2 regions of the Pseudomonas lyxosi genome follow, and region 1 is predicted to be linked to the other one. Evidence: predicted binding sites of a transcription regulator. Region 1 holds the regulator's gene; the other holds the start of a gene.
The links. Region 1 encodes FliA, which starts transcription of late flagellar genes. Its sites were predicted from a motif close to CTAAAGTTTNNNNNNNNNNNGCCGNTAA; they were not measured.
Positions count from the first base shown of each region.

Region 2: ACMXYI_RS10890 (methyl-accepting chemotaxis protein) is a predicted target of FliA. The motif match lies at 2,420-2,447, and genes of this name have one in related genera.

Region 1 covers NZ_CP180481.1:6,454,406-6,461,566, forward strand. Annotated here, with positions in the region: gene ACMXYI_RS29620 (chemotaxis protein CheA) at 1-1,655, opposite strand, end outside; gene ACMXYI_RS29625 (protein phosphatase CheZ) at 1,670-2,458, opposite strand; gene ACMXYI_RS29630 (chemotaxis response regulator CheY) at 2,481-2,852, opposite strand; gene fliA (RNA polymerase sigma factor FliA) at 3,019-3,759, opposite strand; gene fleN (flagellar synthesis regulator FleN) at 3,756-4,586, opposite strand; gene flhF (flagellar biosynthesis protein FlhF) at 4,703-6,031, opposite strand; gene flhA (flagellar biosynthesis protein FlhA) at 6,043-7,161, opposite strand, start outside.
Region 2 covers NZ_CP180481.1:2,350,882-2,358,042, forward strand. Annotated here, with positions in the region: gene ACMXYI_RS10875 (DUF1631 domain-containing protein) at 1-791, shown strand, start outside; gene ampD (1,6-anhydro-N-acetylmuramyl-L-alanine amidase AmpD) at 856-1,416, shown strand; gene ampE (regulatory signaling modulator protein AmpE) at 1,413-2,249, shown strand; gene ACMXYI_RS10890 (methyl-accepting chemotaxis protein) at 2,536-4,566, shown strand; gene ACMXYI_RS10895 (TatD family hydrolase) at 4,685-5,464, opposite strand; gene cra (catabolite repressor/activator) at 5,468-6,463, opposite strand; gene ptsP (phosphoenolpyruvate--protein phosphotransferase) at 6,752-7,161, shown strand, end outside.

The DNA of each region.
Region 1 (7,161 bases):
GGCGCGAAGATCAGGTTGAAGCAATCGGATTCGCTGAGGCGATCCGCTGCATCCTTGTCCATCAAGCCTTTCTTCACGGCAATGCCGCGCAGAACATCGGCGTCCATGCCCTTGCCGTCATCGGAGATCGACAGCAGGATGTGGTCGCCTTCCTGCTCAGCGGACAGGATCACCTTGCCGCTGCGAGGCTTGCCCATCGCTTCACGTTCGGCCGGCTCTTCAATACCGTGGTCGACCGAGTTGCGCACCAAGTGGACCAGCGGGTCGGCCAGGGCCTCGACGAGGTTCTTGTCGAGGTCGGTTTCTTCGCCGACCAGTTCCAGGTTGATCTCTTTCTTGAGCTGGCGAGCCAGGTCGCGAACCAGACGCGGGAAACGTCCGAAGACCTTCTTGATCGGTTGCATCCGGGTCTTCATGACCGCGGTTTGCAGGTCGGCCGTGACCACGTCGAGGTTCGACACGGCCTTGGACATGGCTTCGTCGCCGCTGTTGAGGCCCAGACGGACCAAGCGGTTACGCACCAGTACCAACTCGCCGACCATGTTCATGATTTCGTCGAGACGCGCGGTATCGACCCGCACGGTGGTTTCGGCTTCGCTGGCCGGTTTTTCCGGTGGCGGCGCGGACGGGGCACGCGCCGGAGCCGGGGCAGCAGCAGCGGCAGGCTTCGGCGCTTCGGCTTTAGGCTCGGGCGCTTTGGCAACGGGTTTCGCAGCCGGTGCTGGCGCCTTGGCGACAGGAGCAGAAACCACTGCGCCAGTGCCAACCTCAGTGAACTTGCCTTTGCCGTGCAATTCGTCGAGCAGCGATTCGAACTCGTGATCGGAGATCAAATCGCCGCCGGCCGCTTTAGCGGTGGGCGCAGCCGGGGCCGGGACCGCAGCAATGGCCGATTCCAGCGCATCAACGGCAAAGTTGCCCTTGCCGTGCAACTGATCGAGCAGTGCTTCGAACTCGTCGTCGGTGATATCGGAGCTGTCGCCTGCCGCTTTCGGGGCAGCCGGTGCGGCTGGCGCCGGGGCCACCGCATCGACGGCGAACTGACCTTTACCGTGCAGTTGATCGAGCAACGACTCGAACTCGGCATCGGTGATTTCGTCGCTGGCTGCCGCATTGCTGCTCGGCGCTGGCACGGCTGCCGGGGCTTCTGCCTGAGCCTTGACGGCGTTCAGCGAGTCCAGCAGTTGTTCGAATTCGTTATCGGTGATGTCGCCTTCAGCCGCCGGTGTTTCGACCACTTCGGCAACTGGCGCGGCTTCTTCAGTTTGCGGCTCGGCCAGACGGGCCAGTGCCGCAAGCAATTCTGGCGTGGCAGCCGTGATCGGGCTGCGCTCACGGACTTCGGTAAACATGCCGTTCACCGCATCCAGCGCTTCGAGAACCACGTCCATCAGTTCCGAGTCGACGCGACGTTCACCCTTGCGAAGGATGTCGAACACGTTCTCGGCGATGTGACAGCACTCCACCAGCTCGTTGAGCTGGAGGAAGCCGGCGCCTCCTTTTACAGTGTGAAAACCGCGAAAAATTGCATTGAGCAAATCCGCATCATCAGGTCGGCTTTCAAGCTCGACCAGCTGTTCGGACAGTTGCTCTAGAATCTCGCCGGCCTCAACCAGGAAATCCTGAAGGATCTCTTCATCGGCGCCGAAGCTCATGTGTAGGGGTGCTCCTAGAATCCAAGGCTGGAAAGCAAATCGTCTACATCGTCCTGACCGGACACAACGTCTTCTCTTTTATCGGCATGAATCTGCGGACCTTCACCCTGAGAGAGATGTTTTTGCGGATCTTTTTCTGCCAGCATCGCTTCACGGTCATGTTCGATGCCCGCAAAGCGGTCCACCTGACTGGCCATAAGCACGAGCTTGAGCAGGTTGCTTTCAACTTCGGTGACCAATTGGGTCACACGCTTGATCACCTGACCGGTGAGGTCCTGGTAATCCTGAGCGAGCAGAATATCGTTGAGGTTGCTCGACACAACGCGATTGTCTTCGCTGCTGCGTGTCAGGAAACCGTCGACTCGCCGAGCCAGCTCGCGGAACTCTTCAGCCCCGACTTCGCGACGCATGAACCGTCCCCAATCGGTGCTCAAGGCCTGGGCTTCGTTGCTCAGGCCGTTGACCAGCGGCGTGGCGTTTTCCACCAGGTCCATGGTGCGGTTGGCAGCCGCCTCGGTCAGCTTGACCACATAACCCAGACGCTCGGTGGCATCCGTGATCTGCGAGACTTCCTCGGCTTGCGGCATGTTCGGGTCAATCTGGAAATTGACGATCGCGCTATGCAGCTCGCGAGTGAGCTTGCCCACTTCCTGATACAGGCCGCGGTCACGGGTCTGGTTGAGCTCATGGATCAGTTGCACGGCGTCGCCGAACCTGCCTTTTTCAAGGCTTTCGACCAGTTCGACAGCGTGTTTTTTCAGGGTCAACTCGAAATCGCCCTGTGAAGATTCGTAATGCTCCATAGCTCCCCCGTGGCGCAGTTTCTCAACCGATGCGTTCGAAAATCTTTTCGATTTTTTCTTTCAACGCCTGGGCCGTGAAGGGCTTGACCACATAGCCGTTAACACCGGCCTGGGCTGCCTCGATGATCTGCTCGCGCTTGGCTTCAGCGGTCACCATCAGCACCGGCAGGTGCTTGAGCTTTTCATCGGCACGCACGTGGCGCAGCAGATCGATACCGGTCATGCCAGGCATGTTCCAGTCTGTTACCAGAAAGTCGATGCTGCCGCTGTTGAGAACCGGAATGGCAGTAGTGCCATCATCGGCCTCGACCGTGTTGGTGAACCCAAGGTCACGCAACAGGTTTTTAATGATCCGCCGCATCGTTGAGAAGTCATCAACGATGAGGATTTTCATGTTCTTGTCCAATTCGACCTCCAAGCAGTCTTAAACGCGCCCAGCACCTGGACGCGCCATTTCAATCAATCCGGCAAAGCACTCAATGACTGTCTGGAGCACAACAGATCGCGACCGGTGCAGTTAATCCCACACCGGTCCCGCTCGCAGTGTCCCCACACTGCCTTCAGCGCGCTCGCCACTCCCCCAAACGCCCCCGCAAGCGGGCCGCGCACTGGCTGTGTAACTGGCTGACCCGAGATTCGCTGACCCCCAGGACCTCACCGATTTCCTTGAGATTCAACTCTTCGTCGTAGTACAGCGCCAACACCAGTCGCTCACGCTCCGGCAAATTGGCAATCGCGTCCGCCAGCGCCGCCTGGAAGCGTTCATCTTCCAGATCGCGTGACGGCTCGAGATGAGCACTCGCGCCATCCTCGTGCAGCCCTTCGTGTTCGCCGTCCTGCAACAGATCGTCGAAACTGAATAACCGGCTGCCCAGGGTGTCGTTCAAAATCCCGTAATAATCGTCGAGACTCAATTGGAGTTCGGCCGCAACTTCGTGATCTTTAGCGTCACGGCCGGTTTTAGCTTCAATCGAGCGAATTGCGTCGCTGACCATCCGGGTATTGCGGTGGACCGAACGTGGCGCCCAGTCCCCCTTGCGTACTTCATCGAGCATCGCGCCGCGGATTCGAATGCCCGCGTACGTCTCGAAACTCGCGCCTTTGCTGGCGTCGTATTTGGTCGACACTTCAAGCAGGCCGATCATCCCGGCCTGGATCAGATCTTCAACCTGGACACTGGCTGGCAGACGTGCCAGCAAGTGGTAGGCAATGCGTTTAACCAGTGGCGCGTAACGCTCGATCAGCTCGTACTGCGCGTCACGTGCCGACTTCTTGTAGAGGTTGTAGCCACTGGCTGTCATAGCACAGGTCCTGCGGTTTGTTGCACGAGGCGCTCGACGAAAAACTCCAGGTGCCCGCGCGGGTTGGCAGGCAGCGGCCAGGTATCGACCTTTTGTGCAATGGCCTTGAACGCCAGTGAGCACTTGGACCGCGGGAAGGCTTCGTAGACGGCGCGCTGCTTCTGCACAGCCTTGCGCACGCTTTCGTCGTAAGGCACCGCGCCGACGTATTGTAAGGCGACGTCCAGGAAGCGATCCGTGACCTTGGTCAACTTGGCGAACAGGTTGCGACCTTCCTGCGGGCTCTGGGCCATGTTGGCCAGGACGCGGAAGCGGTTCATGCCGTAATCGCGGTTCAGCAGTTTGATCAGTGCATAGGCATCTGTGATCGAGGTCGGTTCGTCGCAGACCACCAGCAACACTTCTTGCGCGGCGCGAACGAAACTGACTACCGAGTCACCAATGCCCGCAGCGGTGTCGATCACCAGTACGTCAAGGTTGTCGCCGATATCGCTGAACGCCTGGATCAGGCCGGCGTGTTGGGCCGGGCTCAAATGAACCATGCTCTGTGTGCCGGACGCGGCCGGGACGATGCGAATGCCGCCAGGGCCCTGCAACAGAACGTCGCGCAGCTCGCAGCGGCCTTCGATCACGTCGGCCAAAGTACGTTTGGGTGTCAGTCCCAGCAGGACGTCGACGTTCGCCAGCCCCAGATCGGCGTCCAACAGCATGACGCGTCGACCGAGCTCTGCTAGAGCCAGGGACAAGTTCACTGACACGTTAGTCTTCCCGACGCCACCTTTGCCGCCGGTCACCGCGATCACCTGTACGGGATGCATGCTGCCCATGAATTTTCTTTACCTTGTCTTACTTAGACGGAGGCCACATTACTGGCTGCGCGTTCACGAACTGAACAATGCATGGCAGACCATCGATGTAGGTACAAAAACTGTTCATTAATACCTCAGCCGACCTGCTTGGTCGGGCTGTGGTAAATATCAGCGAACATGTCAGCCATGGCTTCTTCGCTGGGTTCTTCTTGCATTTGCACGCTGACGGCGCGACTGACCAACTGATGACGACGCGGTAGATGCAAATCATCCGGAATCCGCGGGCCATCGGTCAGGTAGGCCACCGGCAATTCATGACTGATGGCCAGGCTCAACACCTCGCCCAGACTTGCCGTTTCATCCAGTTTAGTCAGGATGCAGCCAGCGAGCCCACAACGCTTGTAACTGTGATAAGCGGCCGTTAGAACCTGTTTCTGGCTGGTGGTTGCCAAAACCAGATAATTTTTCGATTTGATGCCACGACCGGCCAGGCTTTCGAGCTGCATGCGCAGTGCCGGATCGCTGGCCTGAAGGCCCGCGGTATCGATAAGCACCACGCGTTTGCGCAGCAAAGGCTCCAGCGCCTGCACCAGCGACTGGCCCGGATCGACATGCGTCACTGACACATTGAGGATCCGGCCCAACGTCTTGAGTTGCTCCTGAGCACCAATACGGTAGCTGTCCATGCTGACCAGCGCGATATTCTGCGCGCCGTACTTGAGCACGTAACGGGCCGCGAGCTTGGCCAGGGTGGTGGTCTTGCCCATGCCGGCAGGGCCGACCATGGCAATCACGCCGCCCTCTTCCAGAGGCTCGACTTCGGGTGTGACGATCATCCGCGCCAGGTGTGCCAACAACATGCGCCAGGCCTGACGAGGTTCTTCAATATCGGTAATCAGCGCCAGCAAATCGCGCGACAACGGGCCGGACAGACCGATGCGTTGCAGGCGACGCCAAAGATTGGCCTGGGCCGGACGGCTGCCTTGCAGCTGATTCCAGGCCAGGGAACCGAGTTGCACTTCCATCAGTTCGCGCAGGCTGTTGAGTTCGAAACGCATCGAGTCGAACGCCCGTGGGTCAACGCCACCGGAGGCAGGTGCCGCAGCCGGCGCAGGGCGACGGGGTTCGGTGTAGGTTGGCTCGATCAGCGGCTCGGCGGCGGTCAGTGGCAGGCCGGCGAACAATTGGCGATTGGTGGACTTATCGCTCTCACCATCGCTGCGCAGGCTCAGTTCGGCCTGGGCGGTGACGATCCGCGATTGGGTCTTGCGCAGCTCGTCTTCGAGTTCCATGTTCGGAACGCGCGGAGCCAGCGCCGACAACTTGTAATCCAGGGCAGCCGTCAGCTCGACACCACCGGCGATCCGGCGGTTGCCAATGATGGCGGCATCAGCGCCCAGCTCATCACGAACCAGCTTCATGGCCTGACGCATATCGGCGGCGAAAAAACGCTTAACTTGCATAAACCACTACCTCAGCCGTTGGGCCCTACTGTCGCAACGATGGTCACTTGCTTGTTGTCAGGAATTTCCTGGTAAGCCAACACATGCAAACCCGGGACTGCCAATCGGCCGAATCGCGACAGCATCGCGCGAACCGGACCGGCTACCAGCAGAATCACCGGTTGACCTTGCATTTCCTGACGCTGCGCCGCATCGATCAACGAGCGTTGCAGTTTCTCAGCCATGCTTGGCTCCAACAGAACACCCTCTTCCGAGCCTTGTCCTGCCTTCTGAAGACTATTGAGCAATATTTGTTCCAACCTTGGCTCCAGGGTGATCACTGGTAGCTCGGAGTCAGTGCCTACAATGCTTTGGACGATTGCGCGGGATACGCCGACGCGCACCGCAGCCACCAGCGCGGCAGTATCTTGACTCTTGCTGGCATTGTTGGCGATGGCCTCGGCAATGCTGCGAATGTCCCGTACTGGCACCTGTTCGGCCAGCAACGCCTGCAAAACCTTGAGCAACTGAGACAGAGACACCACACCAGGCACCAGCTCTTCGGCGAGTTTTGGCGAGCTTTTGGCCAGCAATTGCATGAGTTGCTGCACTTCTTCGTGACCGATCAACTCACTCGAGTGCTTGTACAGAATCTGGTTCAAGTGGGTTGCCACTACCGTACTGGCATCGACCACGGTGTAACCGAGGGATTGCGCCTGGGCACGCTGGCTGATTTCGATCCAGACCGCCTCAAGACCGAAAGCCGGATCTTTGGCGGTAATGCCGTTGAGCGTACCGTAGACCTGCCCCGGGTTGATCGCCAGCTCGCGGTCCGGGTAAATCTCCGCTTCGGCCAGGATCACCCCCATCAGGGTCAGGCGATAGGCACTCGGCGCCAGGTCGAGGTTGTCACGGATATGCACGGTCGGCATCAGGAAGCCCAGGTCCTGGGACAGCTTCTTGCGCACGCCCTTGATCCGCGCCAGCAATTGACCACCCTGATTGCGGTCCACCAGCGGAATCAGCCGGTAGCCGACTTCCAGGCCGATCATGTCGATCGGAGTGACGTCATCCCAGCCAAGCTCCTTGGTTTCCTGAGCGCGAGCGGGCGATGGCAGCAGTTCCTGTTGACGCTTGACCTCTTGCAGGGC
Region 2 (7,161 bases), 2.6 Mb from region 1:
GTGACGCCGAAGAAGGCCGCGCCAGGACTGAACTGGCCCGTCAGCGCGTCGAACAGGTGCTGAATCAGGCCCTGTTGGGCAAAGTATTGCCGCAGCGGGTGGTGGTGTTTGTCCAGGAAGCGTGGAGCCAGGTGCTGCTGCTGACCTGTCTCAAGCACGGCGATCAGTCGGCCGAATGGCACGCCGATGTGCGGTCCATGGAGCAATTGATCTGGAGCGTGCAGCGTCATGATGAATTCGATGCGAGCCTGCGCTTGTTGGCGCTGGTGCCTGGATTGCTCAAGTCGTTGCGCGACGGGCTGAGCAGTTCGGCCTTCGATCCGTTCGCCACCAGCGAATTTTTCAGTGAGCTGGAAGCCTTGCACGTTCAGCTGTTCGAACGTCCAGGGCAAAAGCTTGAGCAGTCTGCCGATACACCGGTAATGGTCGAAGTGCTGCAAGAAATCGTCCTGCGAACCGCCGACGAAGGGCCGGTCGATACGGCGCCAGTACGCTTGCCGGAGGACGATGCCGGTCTGCTTCAGGTCGATCAACTGCGGTTGGGGTGCTGGGTCGAGTTTCAGGAAGACGAGGAAAACACCCTTCGCTGCAAGCTGGCGGCGATCATTGAAGCCACCGGCAAGTACATTTTCGTCAATCGCACCGGGATGAAAGTGCTGGAGCGCAGCCGCACCGGTCTGGCGCTGGAGTTCCGTCGTGGCGCGGTGCGCGCGCTGGACGACACCTTGCTGTTCGATCGGGCGCTGGAGTCGGTGATCGGCAACCTGCGGCGTCTCAATCACGGCAAGTGATCGCGTCCCGAGGGTCTATCGCGGCATACTGGGCGCCTACACAGTCGTCGTTGAAGGAACCTGTATGCAGTTGGACCCCGCGAGCGGTTGGTGTCAGGGCGTAGATATTTGTCCCTCGCCCAACTTCAATGCGCGCCCCTCGGGCGAAATTTCCCTGCTGGTGATCCACAACATCAGTTTGCCGCCTGCGCAATTCGCCACCGGCAAGGTGCAGGAATTTTTCCAGAATCGTCTGGATGTCACGGAGCATCCCTACTTTGAAGGGATCGCCGACCTGCGTGTGTCCGCGCACTTTCTGATCGAACGTGACGGCACCGTCACTCAGTTTGTCTCTTGTCTTGAGCGTGCCTGGCATGCCGGTGTCTCGAGTTTCGAGGGGCGGGAAACCTGTAACGATTTTTCCGTGGGCATCGAACTTGAAGGCACGGATGAACTGCCGTTCACCGACGCTCAGTATCAAGCGTTGACGACCCTGACCCGGCAGCTGCAAAACGCCTTCACGGCCATCACCGCACAGCGCATTTGCGGGCATAGCGACATCGCACCCGGGCGTAAAACCGATCCGGGGCCAGCGTTCGACTGGGCACGCTATCGCGCCGCCCTGGCAAAAGAGGAACAACAATGAGTTTTCTGGTGTTGCTGTTGGCGGTCTGGATCGAGAAGTTCTCGGCCCTGCGTCATCGGATTCAGCGCGATGGTGGATGGGTTCGCGAGCTGAACAAGCTTGAGGTCAGTCCGCGTCTGGCGAAAAGTCCGTGGCTGATTTTGCTGATCCTGGTGTTGTTGCCAGTGGCACTGCTGGGGTTGCTGCTGTTGGTGCTGGACCCGGTGGCTTACGGTCTGCTGGCGTTGCCGGTGCACCTGCTGGTGGTGATTTACAGTCTCGGCCGCGGTGATCTGCTGGCCGGTCTCGGGCCGTTTCGCGATGCCTGGCGCCGAGAAGACCTGCAAGCGGCCGCTCATGTGGCGGACCGCGATGTGGGTATCTGCGCCGATAGCGGCGAACAACTGCTGGAACGGGTCGAAGGGCATCTGCTGTGGGAGGCTTATCAGAGCTTTTTCGCGGTGATTTTCTGGTACTTCCTGCTGGGTCCGGTCGCGGCCCTGAGCTATCGACTGCTGGCCCTGGCCGAAGAACACGGGCAGAACCCGGCCGTGGTCGAGCGCGCGGCAAAACTGCGTCATGCGTTCGACTGGGTGCCGGTGCGTTTGTTGGCGGCAAGTTTTGCGTTGGTCGGCAATTTTGTCGCGGTCGGCCGGGTGATGTTGCACGAACTGCTGAACTGGAACATCAGCGCCGCCCAATTGATCGAGAAGGTCGGGCTGGTGGCGGGTGAAATTCCGGCACCGGTGGTCGGGCCTGACGGCATCAACAGCCTCGACCGGATCTGGGAACTGCTGCTGCGCGCGGCGGTGCTCTGGTACGCCGGTTTTGCGTTGTGGACCGTCCTTCCTTGAGTACACCAATCCTGTAGCAGCTGGCGCAGCCTGCGTTCGGCTGCGCAGCAGTCGCCAACTTAGTCACCGCGGTTTGTCAGGCTCACCGCGTAATCAGGGTTTACGACTGCTGCGCAGCCGAACGCAGGCTGCGCCAGCTGCTACCAGTCCGCGTGAATCCCTCCGTTAACCTTAAGTTACAAAACCTCCCGCCGATTTAAGCTATACAGAGACAGCGCCGAATAGTGGCTATCTGCTCTCGACCCGCGCCTGCCAATAAAAATAAGAAATCAAAGGGAGACTTCCAGTGAAGAGCTTGCTCTATCCCGCCGTCGCGCTGATGAACCGCCTGAGCTTCGGCATGAAGTTCAGCCTGATCAGCGTGCTGTTCCTTGTGCCGATGTTGGTGACCAACTTTTATCTGGTGCGCGATTCTTATCGAGAATTCCAGGGCACCCGGGTCGAACTGCAAAGCCTCGACCTGCTGGGCAGCAGCCTGACGTTACGGCGCGATCTGGAAACCCTGAACAACCTGGTGCAGATTAACGTCACCCTCGGTCAGTCCGGCAAGGCCGGCAATGTCGAGTCGCAGGTCAGTACCCTGGGGCAAAGTGTGCTGACCCGTTTGCAAGGGCTGACAGCGATGACCGCTGACCCCGAGCAGATCACGGTTTTCGATGCCAAACGCGATGAAATGATCGCCGCGTTCAAGGCCCAGCAAGCGGAAAACTCCCTGCAAAGCAAAAGCGCGATGATCGGCAAGTTGCTCGGCAACGCGCAAATTTTCAGCCAGATCATCGCCAGTCAGGCCGGCCTCAGTCGCGACACTCAGAGCGACATGCGCCAGCTGAGCGAACTCATCACCAATGTCACCCCTCCCGTGACCCAGCTTCTGGGCGAAGGTCGGGCGATGGGCTCTTTTTCGCTGGGGCAGGGTTTTCTCAACTCGGCATCGAGTACCCGTTTTGATGAATTGCTAGCGCAGATCGAAAAACTGCAGGCCGAATATGCCCTGAAGTTGCAGGACGCGCTGGGTTCCAGCAAAGCGGCACGGGAAACCCTGGCCGCTCAGGCCGATAGCAGCAAGGCGTCGTTGAAAAAAGCCAGTGAACTGTTCGAAGAGCAGGTGGTAATGGCCGACACGCTCGATGCGCCGTGGCAGGGCTTTTACGATCAGGTCACGGGCCTGATGGACCAGACGTACCAACTCAACGAAGCCACGTTGAAGTTTCTCGGCACCCAGTTGCAACAGCGACTGGAGCAGAACCGCACCCACATGGTCTTGCAGGCCGTGGCGCTGTCGGTGGTGTTTGTATTGATTTTCTACCTCTACGGCGGCTTCTACGCCTCGACCCGCACCACCCTCAAGCGTCTTGGCGCGGTGATGGACAAGGTCGCGGCCGGCGACATGACGGTGACTTTCAGCGCCAATAGCCGCGATGAACTGGGCGAGTTGGGTGAGGTGTTCAACGGCACCGTGAAGAAAATCCATGACCTGATCGAGCGGGTCGGCCAGACCGTCAGTGAGGTCGAGCGCCAGGCCGGGCAGGTGGAGAACGTTTCCGCCCAGAGCAACCAGGCGGTGGCGGGGCAGCGCACGCAGATCGAGCAGGTCGCCACGGCCATGAACCAGATGTCGGCCACGTCCCTTGAGGTGGCACGCAGTGCCGCAGCAGCGGTCAGCAGCGCCCATAGCGTCAATGACGAGACCATCAGCGGTCGTGGGCTAGTGGAGTCCCAGCAGGGCAGCATCGCAGCACTGGCCAGTGAGATCGATCAGTCGGTGCTGGTGATCAATCAATTGGCCAGCGACAGCCAGTCCATCAGCCGCGTGCTGGAGGTGATCAAGAGCATCGCCGAACAGACCAACCTCTTGGCGCTCAACGCGGCCATCGAAGCCGCTCGGGCCGGTGAGCAGGGGCGTGGTTTTGCGGTGGTGGCGGACGAGGTCCGGACACTGGCCAAGCGCACCCAGCAATCGACCGAGGAAATCGAGCAGATGATCGCCAAGCTGCACAGCGGTGTCGGCGCTGCGGTGAAGGCGATGGGGACCAGTCATCAGATGGCCAACGGCACGGTGGGGCAGTCGGAAAAGGTTCAGCAAGCGCTGGAAAACATCCTCGGTGCCGTCGGCATGATCGTCGATCAGAACCAGCAAATCGCCGCCGCGGTAGAGCAGCAGACCGCCGTGGCTCACGACATCGACCAGAATATTGTCGAAATCAACCGCGCCGGTGAGCGTACTGCCGAAGGTGCACACCAGACCGAGGACGCCAGTCGCGCGTTGTCGGCCCAGGTGGTGGAGTTGAAGCAGCTGATCAGCGCGTTCCGGGTCTGAGCATGATCGTTCCCACGCTCTGCGTGGGAATGCAGCCCGGGACGCTCCGCGTCCCAAAAGTCGTGACGCAGAGCGTCACAGGAGGCGTTACCACGCAGAGCGTGGGAACGATCGGTGACTAACGCCAGTTGAACAGCTCACAAGCATTGGCGGTGCTGGCGGTGGCCAATTGCTCGGGGCTGATCGCCATGATCCCGGCCAGTGCCGAGCAGATCGCCGGCAGATGCGCCGGGCTGTTGCGTTGGCCGGGGAACATGGCGGGCGCCATGTCCGGCGAATCGGTTTCCAGTACCACCGATTCAAGCGGCAATTCGGCAAGCACACGATGCATGCGTAACGCCTGAGGCCAGGTCGCGGCACCGCCCAGGCCCAGTTTGAAACCGAGCTTGATGTATTCGCGGGCTTCTTCTTTGCTGCCGGCGAAGGCATGAATGATCCCCGCGCGTTTCAAGCGAAACCGTTTAAGCGTGGCAATCACCGCCGCATGGCTGCGTCGCACATGAATCAGCGCCGGAAGATTGAAGTCCGCCGCCAGTTGCAGCTGCGCATCGAACAGTGCCTGTTGGCGTTCACGGTCCAGGGTTTCGATAAAGTAATCCAGACCGATCTCGCCCACCGCGCACAACTGCCGATGACCCGCCAGCCGGGTCAGCCAATTACCCAGTTCGTGTAAATCTTCAGGGCGATGATCATCCAGATACACCGGATGCAAACCGAACGCCGCATGCAGGTCGGGATCGCTCTGCACCAGATCCCAGACTCGCTGCCAATTACCCTGATAAACCCCCAGCACCACCATCCGCCGCACGTAGAGGGCGCGGCTCTCGGCCAACAGCGCCGTGCGATCCTCGTCGAAGTCCGGAAAATCCAGATGAGTGTGGCTGTCGATCAGCTCCACGGTTCAGTCCTGGCGAATACGCTGCTTGAAGGTCCGCGCGATGGCCTGCACGCCGGGTCGGTAATCCGATTGCTCGATGGCGGCCAAGGCCAGTTCCAGAGCCTTGTCGGCGATAAGCTGATGCTGCTGGGCCATGGCGTTGACCGGCAGCGGCAGGAAATCCAGCAACTGCGTATCGCCGAAAGTGCCGAGTCGCAGCGGGCGGGTTTTGAGCGGGAAGTCGTGCAAGGCATCGAATACGCCCTGAAGCAGCACGTAGGACGTGGTCACCAGCGCATCCGGCAAATGGCCCAGACGCTGTAGCAGTTCTTCCATCAACTGTTTGCCGCATTCACGGCTGAACGACTCGCCGTGTTCGATCAGCACCTCGCCTTTGAACCCGTCCAAAGCGTCTTTGAAACCGCCCGCCCGCTCCTGGCTGATGCTCAGTTCGGGGCGTGCGCCGATCAGTGCGATCTGCTTGGGCAGCGGGTCCAGTAGACTGCGGGTCAGTTGCAGGCTGGCCTCGCGGTCATCACTGATCACTGAACAGAAATGCTCAGGCTCCATGACCCGGTCGATCGCGATGATCGGAATGCCCTTGGCCTGCAATTGGCGATAGCTGTCATCGCCGGCCGGCAGGCAACTGGCAACGATCAATGCATCGCAGCGCCGGGCCCGGAACAGTTTCAGCAATTGCCGTTCGCTGTCCGGCGCATCGTCGGAACTGGCGATCAGCAGCTGATAGCCGCGAGCGCGGGCGCCTTGTTCCAGCAGTTTGGCGATTCGCGCGTAACTGGGGTTTTCCAGGTCCGGCAGAATGAAACCCAAGGTGCGGGTATGCCGGCTGCGCAGCCCGGCAGCCTGGGGGTTGGGTGTAAAGCCATGTTGTTCGACGACCGCGCGCACGCGCTCGACGGTGGCACTGCTGATACGTTGTTGTTCTGCCTTGCCATTGATGACATAGCTGGCGGTGGTAACGGACACACCGGCCAACTGGGCGATATCACTGAGTTTCAACCCGGGTTTTCCTTGTTTTTTCGAGCTTGCCTCGACATTTTCGCCAATCCTACCCGATTAAGGCAGACGACCATCGTCGCGACGCATCCGACAATTGGACTTCAAGGATGAGACATTATCGAGTAACGTGCCAATCATTCTAGATTAAACGTTTCAGCAAGCGTATTTTCTACGTTACAGGCTCCTTTGTCGGTTCTGCCGCGAAACCGCCAAAAGTTATGACTAAGAGCCTAAGCTGAATCATTCAAAACAATACCTGGCGTCAAAAGACGCCAAAAAGGAGAAAGCATGCTCGAGCTCACCATAGAGCAGATATCCATGGGCCAGTCGGCTGTGGATAAGTCCGCAGCGTTGCACCTGCTGGCGCAGCATCTGGTCGCCGATGGCCTGGTGGCCGAGGGTTATCTCGCCGGGTTGCAGGCGCGCGAAGCCCAGGGCTCGACCTTTCTCGGGCAAGGTATTGCCATCCCCCACGGTACGCCGGAAACCCGCGATCTGGTGTTTTCCACCGGCGTGCGGCTGATGCAGTTCCCTGAAGGCGTGGACTGGGGTGACGGTCAGATCGTCTATCTGGCGATTGGTATTGCAGCCAAATCCGACGAACACCTGCGTCTGTTGCAACTGCTGACCCGTGCCCTCGGTGAGACCGATCTGGGCCAGGCGCTGCGTCGCGCCAGTTCCGCCGAAGCCTTGTTGAA